Zymomonas mobilis subsp. mobilis ATCC 10988: one gene and its partner. The protein of the gene in region 1 interacts with the protein of each later gene in a pairwise test. Links are inferred from orthologs where the notes say so. Each region holds a gene or a part of one and is shown on either strand. Other genes may lie near its edges.

Region 1 (3,429 bases):
AATAGTGAAGTAAAATCTATTCTTTATGATTTGACCCGTCGTGAAACGATGAATGCTTCTGTGTCTTTTGCGTCGCTTTTACAAAGAGAATTGCAGGATAGAATCCCTTTTCGTAGTCATTACCATCGCTTTGCGGGCTTTGTCGTTTTAAAAGCACCGGATGTGCCTTCTGTTCTTATGGAAACAGGTTATATCTCCAATCCTGTGGAAGCAGCGCGTCTTTTTTCGCGGGGATATCGCGAAAATCTGGCTTTGGGGGTCAGACGTGCGATTGAAATTTATTTTGCCCGACGATTAGCGCGATTGGCAGAAGTTTCTGATTTGAAACCGGATAGGTCGAAAGAAAAAATCGTTACAAGGAAAATAAAAAGATAAATATCAGATATGGTCTAAAAAACAGTTTTTTTATAAATGATTTCCAAATAAGGTAAATGGACGGATATGGCAGATACCGATAACAACAAAGAAAAAGATGTCCCATATCATCTTTTGTTGAAAAAGGTTTTTGCTTCTTTCTGGCAAAGATATTATTTCTATCTTTCTTCAAAAATAGGCTGGAATATTCTCCGCCATTGGAAATTTAACAATGTCTGATCCCTTAAAAATAAGGGGGACAACATCGCAGCGAAAAAAACAGAAAATACAGAAAAAAATGTCTGTTAAACGATTTTGGCATGGAAAGATTTTTCGGTCTTTCTTTCTGTTGTTGGTTGTCGGCTGCTCTTTTTCCGGCTTTCTGTTCTGGCGGTATTTTATCCGAGATTTACCATCAGTTGAAATGCTGGCTGATTATCATTTGCCGATGCCGGCGGTTGTGCGCGATGGCAATGGGATGCCCTTTGGTCATTTTGTTCGCGAACATCGTGAAAAGCTGAATTATGAAGATTTCCCGCCTGTGGTTATTCAGGCTTTTTTATCGGCAGAAGATAAATCCTTCTTTTCCCATCACGGGATCAATGGCGCTGCCTTCTTAAAAGCCGTGTATGAATATTTTACCAAAATGGGCAGTGGAGAACGCGCCCATGGCGGTTCTACCATTACCCAGCAGGTAGCCAAGAATTTATTGGTAGGGGATGAATATTCCCCGACCCGCAAAGTCAAAGAAGCTCTTTTGGCTTTCCAGATCGAGCATCTGTTAACGAAGCGCCAGATTCTAGAAATTTATCTCAATCAGATTTTTTTAGGGCGGAATGCCTATGGTGTCAGTGCCGCTGCTAAAGCCTATTTCGGAAAAACAGTGAAAGATCTGTCTTTACCGGAAGCGGCTTTTTTAGCCATTCTGCCAAAAGCACCGTCCAATTATACCCCTGAACGCTATATGGAGCGCGCTTTGGGACGGCGTGCTTATGTCCTGCATCAGATGATGTTGAATGGCTATATTACTGCCTTTCAATATACCGAGGCTAGTCAAACGCCTTTGGGTGTTATTAAGCCGCATATTATCGCTAAAGCTCCTGTTAAGGGGGGCTATTTTCTTGAAGAAGTGCGGCGGGAATTGGTGAACCGTTTTGGCGAGAGTGCCAAAGACGGCGAGAATAACGTTTATTCCGGTGGGTTATGGGTTAGAACCTCTTTTGATCCTGCGCTTCAGGAATCCGCCGAAACCGCCTTAAGGGATGGCTTTGTTCGTTTTGAACGGGATCATGGTTGGAATGGACGCGTCGGGAATATTGATCCAGGTGAGGGGTGGCAAGAACGGCTGATCGCTGCCAATATCGGCACCGGTTATGCGGATTGGTATGCGGCTGTTATCCTAGAAAAAGAAAATGGTCGCGCCAAAATTGGCTTTGAAGATGGTCAGGAAGATTATCTTTATCCATGGGGGGCAGCGATGCCGCGCCATGATACTGAAACCTCGGCATGGCGGTTTTTGCATGAAGGCGATATTATTATCGTCAAGAAAATCGACAATTTTTGGATATTACGTAGCCTTCCCGCTGTTTCCGGCGGCATGGTGGTAGAAGACCCCCATACAGGCCGAGTCATGGCAATGCAGGGAGGATTTGACTACCGGAACGGGGATTTTAACCGCGCCACCCAAGCCGAAAGACAACCGGGATCCACCTTTAAGCCTTTTGTTTATTCAGCGGCTTTGGATCACGGTATGACACCGGCCTCTATCATTGTTGATGGCCCTTTCTGCGTCTATCAATCTGCTCGTTTGGGTATGAAATGTTTTCGTAACTTTTCCGGTGGTTATTCGGGCCCCCAGACAATGCGTTGGGGTGTTGAGCAATCCCGAAATTTGATGACGGTGAGAGCGGCCGCCCAGACAGGAATGGCGCATGTCGTCAAAATGGCCGAAAAAGCCGAAATCAATCCGCCGGGGCATCCTTATCCACCGGTATTGGGCATCGCTTTGGGCGCGGGCAATACCACTGTTATGCGCCTCACCAATGGTTATTCGATGTTAGCCAATCAAGGGCGGCGCTTGCATCCGAGTTTGATTGATTACGTCCAAGATCGGAATGGGAAGGTTATTTATAAATCGGATGACCGGATATGCAGCGGATGCAATCTGCCAGAATGGGATGGTCAACCCATGCCGAGGCCGCATCATACCAATGGGCAGGCGATCAATGCGATGACGGCTTATCAGATGCTGCATATCTTAGAAGGGGTTGTTCAACGAGGAACTGCCGCGATCTTGCGGGATTTGGGGCGTCCCATGTTTGGTAAGACTGGCACCTCGACAGGGCCGACCAATGTCTGGTTTGTTGGCGGATCTGCGGATTTGGTCGCAGGGCTTTATGTCGGTTATGATCGTCCCCGTTCGATGGGACATAGCGCCCAAGGGGGTACTGTAGCTGCCCCGATTTTTAAACAATTTGCCCAGCGCAGTATGACAGAGATGCCTGTGAAACCTTTTCCGGTGGCACCTGATATTCATATGGTAAAAATAGATCGCTATTCAGGTTTGCGGATCTATGGTTCTGCGCCCGTCAATCCTGCCGATCCGATGAGTCCGATTATATGGGAGGCTTTTAAACCCGATAATGAGCCGCGTCGGAGTTTCTATCGACCTGCGGTTGTTGCGGCAGCCGTTACGCCTGTTCCCAATAATACGACCGATGACAGCCATAAAAGTGAGGCTGTCAAAGCTCAGCCTGTGGCTCCTCCTGTTAATCTTCCGCATCCAAATGATCGCAGTAGCTTGCAGAAGTGAGGTTAAATCTATTAGAAGCCTAGCTGGTCAGTTTTTATCGTCTGATCCGAATAATGTATTTTGATCGGCCTTGTTTGATAGGCTGTTTTCTCATTCAGAAAGGGATGATTATGCGCGCCGAAGCGCAAGCCCATGTCGACCATATTCAAGAATCTTTGGCGCTGCTTAGGCGCTTCCTCGACTGGGATAGAGCCTTGCGGCGGCTGGATGAATTGAACGCCCGCGTCGAAGACCCCAGCCTTTGGGATGATGCCCGCGCGGCG
Region 2 (3,241 bases), 310 kb from region 1 along the record:
AGCCATAAGGGCAATCCAGCCAAAAAACAGACAATTACCCCCCCCGCGACAATCATCAATGCCGTTCCAAGGTCAGGCTGAACTGCAACAAGAAGCGCCGGAACCAAAATTAAAACAGCCGCAGGCCACATAGCGGAAAAGGTTCTAATCTCACCCGCAGGCAGCAAATCATAAAAACGGGAAATCGCAAGGACAATCGCCAACTTCATCAATTCCGAAGGCTGAAGGGTCATAATCCCCAGATTAAGCCATCGCCGACTACCGCCACCTACAAAGCCAAATAGCTCGACAAAAATAAGGAGGAGCAATAACCCGCCGTAAAGCGGCCAAGAAATTTGCTTCAAACTGCCCTGATCTATACGGCTGATAGCAATCGCGACAAAAATAAAGAAAACGAAACGCAGCCCTTGATTCAACGCCCAAGGATGCAGCCCACCTCCAGCCGAATATAAAACAACCAATCCAAAACTGCCAACAGCCATAACCAGAAGCAAAAGCTTCCACGGCAACTGCCGAATAGGAGCAGGTACTAAGGACAACATCCCGATTTCGCCTAAGTCATATTGGGTTTAGATGGAGCTTTCGAGGCATTTTCCGACCGCATACGCATACGGCTCGCAAGATCCCCACCCCACGACACTTCCAAAGCGTTCAAACTGGCCATAGCACGATCGGGATCAAACAAATAGGTCAGGACATCGCGTGCAATAGCCGGTCCATCCGTAGCGGAGTCAATATGTCCACCATGTTCGACAACAACCGAGGCGGCATAACGTGGGTTATCTGTCGGTGCAAAGCAAACAAACAAGGCATGATCGCGCATCCGCCAAGCCAATTGTGAATTTTTCAACACACCGCGCCCACGTTCAGCCATTGAAATACGCCGAACCTGCGCCGTTCCGGTTTTCCCCGCCAATTCAACACCGGGAACATATAATCTTGCAGCACCACCGGTGCCCCCCCCATTCACCACATCCCGCATGGCCTGCCGAATAAAATCAAGATGGGATTCTTTGGCGTTCAATTTGGCGGGCATAGGGATTTCTTTTGAGCGGATCAGCCGAGGCGTAATCTGTTTTCCCGAAGCCAATCGCGCCGCCATCACAGCCAATTGCAACGGATTGGCCAAAACATCCCCCTGCCCGATCGAGGCATTCAAAGTATCTGCCGCCGTCCAATTGCGATGATATTTTTTCAATTTCCATGCAGGGTCAGGAACCGTGCCATAATGTTCTGATCCCAAAGGCAGATGGTAACTGGCACCCAGTCCTAATTGACGCATCATATCTGCCAAAGGCTCCATACCAACCCGATGCGCCATAGCGTAAAAATAGACGTCACAACTTTGCGTGATTGCCGTATGCATATTGACGGGGCCATGACCTTGCCGCCGCCAACAATGGAATAAACTACTGCCCAATTGATAACTGCCAGTGCAATTGACCGTTTCATAAGGATCAATGCCCAATTCCAGCAAAGCCAGCGCATTCATCGGCTTGACTGTCGAGCCGGGGGGGTAAAGACCCGCAATCGTTTTATCGATCAAGGGATGGTGGTCATCTTGAGACAGACTTTGCCATTCTCGATGACTGATACCATCGGCAAAATCATTGGGATCAAAACAGGGCATGGATACTTGCGCCAAAATATCCCCATTTTCGGTATCAATCACAACAACGGCTGCGCTGTTATCTCCAATGCGCCGCGCCGCATAATCCTGTAAACCAGCATCAATTGTTAAAGGCAGCTTTTTACCGGGCTGATCAGGCTTATTCTCCAGATCACGCACTAACCGTCCGCGCGCCGTCACTTCGGAACGCTTGGCACCCGGAACCCCTCTTAGATAATTATCAAAAGTTTTTTCTAACCCTTGTTTCCCAATTTTAAATCCGGGTGTAATTAACAAAGGATCGTGATTTTTCTTATAATCATCAGTTGTCGCTGCGCCGACATAACCGATTAAATGTCCGACTGCAGAGCCATTTGGATAATAACGGGCATAACTTCTTTGTGGCGCTACTCCGGCCATTTCAGGCAAACGGACAGAGATCGCAGCAAAATGCTCGTAATCAAGATGCTCGGCAATCGGGACAGGCTGATAACCGGCGGCTTTATTCAAATCTTCCCGAATCCGATCGACATCATCTGGAGAGAGATTGAGTAGCTCGGCCAAAGTAATAATCACCCGTTCCCGATCCTGTATTTGATCGGGAATAATATCGACACGAAAATCAGTATGATTGATCGCCATTGGCCGATTATGACGATCAACAATCCATCCCCGTCTTGGCGGTATCAAGACAGTCTGCACCCGATTATCTTCAGCCATTAGACTATAATGTTCGTTTTCCGCGACAGATAGCCAAGCCATCCGCATGGCTAACAAACTGCCGGTTGCCAATTGCAGTCCGCCAAAAAGCATAGCACGGCGGGAAAAACTATAGCCGAGCGAATGTTGGGTAATAAGATGACTACGCTTTTTCACAGAAAAATAATCCGGCAAGTATTACGCAATAGAAAGAGGGCGCGTGCAGAAAATATGGATAATCCTACAAAAAACAAGCCGGCCTAATAGCTGTCCTGCTTTCAATGATGACTATTTTAGTCTTATTTTATAAAGCTAACCGCCAGCGATCCACAAGTGAACAAAAAAATTCAACCACCGGAAACAGCAAGATAGAGACGAGAATCCTTGGCATATCGGCCACAAGCGCGATAGCGAAATGCCCTTTAAAACCGCAAGACATACATAAAGCCAGCAAGCTAGAAGAAAAAACAGCCACCGCTGCCAAAATCCAGTCCTGCCAATAATTCCGCCATACCAACCGATTATCGACAATATCCATCATAAGAAAGCAAGCCGTCCATGTAATCATAGAAGTCGCTGGCGGCTGACCATTGATAATATCATTAGCCATGCCCAAAGGCAGCCCCATCCATGCTTGCCATAATTCAGGGCGTAACAATCGCCATCCCAAAGCCGTTAAAAATCCTAAAGAAGGCCAGAAGGATAATACCCCGACAAAAGGCTCGGTCTCCAAAAGGCTTGCCAACAAAACCATAATAATCGGGGTAATCTTGGCTTTTATTGGCAAAAATCCCAAATCCTGATCTTTGGCAATAATAGGCTTTACCGCAGGAGGCGTCACTGGTGTCAAAGCCATAACCGCTTTCCTTTCATCGGGATTTATTGGATACCGGTGATGCGCTGTTGCTGTTCACAGGGTTATCGGCGGCCTGC

What was found.
Region 2: the proteins of ZMOB_RS03335 (region 1) and mrdA interact in binary tests that used the Escherichia coli proteins (3 or more experiments, as listed by UniProt). The link is inferred for Zymomonas mobilis subsp. mobilis ATCC 10988 from one-to-one orthologs.

What each region holds. Positions count from the first base shown.
Region 1 is NC_017262.1:753,202-756,630, reverse strand. The notes cover bases 273-3,376. They hold ZMOB_RS03335 (penicillin-binding protein 1A), read left to right. Parts: upstream 273-586; coding sequence 587-3,166; downstream 3,167-3,376. Other genes in these bases: prfB (peptide chain release factor 2), read left to right, coding at 3,277-3,376; ZMOB_RS03340 (N-acetylmuramoyl-L-alanine amidase family protein), read left to right, coding at 273-375. In the rest of the region: more of ZMOB_RS03340, read left to right, coding at 1-272; more of prfB, read left to right, coding at 3,377-3,429. UniProt on the Escherichia coli protein: Cell wall formation. Synthesis of cross-linked peptidoglycan from the lipid intermediates.
Region 2 is NC_017262.1:1,060,689-1,063,929, reverse strand. What follows is about bases 20-2,935. They hold mrdA (penicillin-binding protein 2), read right to left. Parts: upstream 2,486-2,935; coding sequence 554-2,485; downstream 20-553. Other genes in these bases: ZMOB_RS04660 (hypothetical protein), read right to left, coding at 2,613-2,935; rodA (rod shape-determining protein RodA), read right to left, coding at 20-542. Also shown: more of rodA, read right to left, coding at 1-19; more of ZMOB_RS04660, read right to left, coding at 2,936-3,164; rod shape-determining protein MreC, read right to left, coding at 3,178-3,241. UniProt on the Escherichia coli protein: Catalyzes cross-linking of the peptidoglycan cell wall. Responsible for the determination of the rod shape of the cell. Is probably required for lateral peptidoglycan synthesis and maintenance of the correct diameter during lateral and centripetal growth.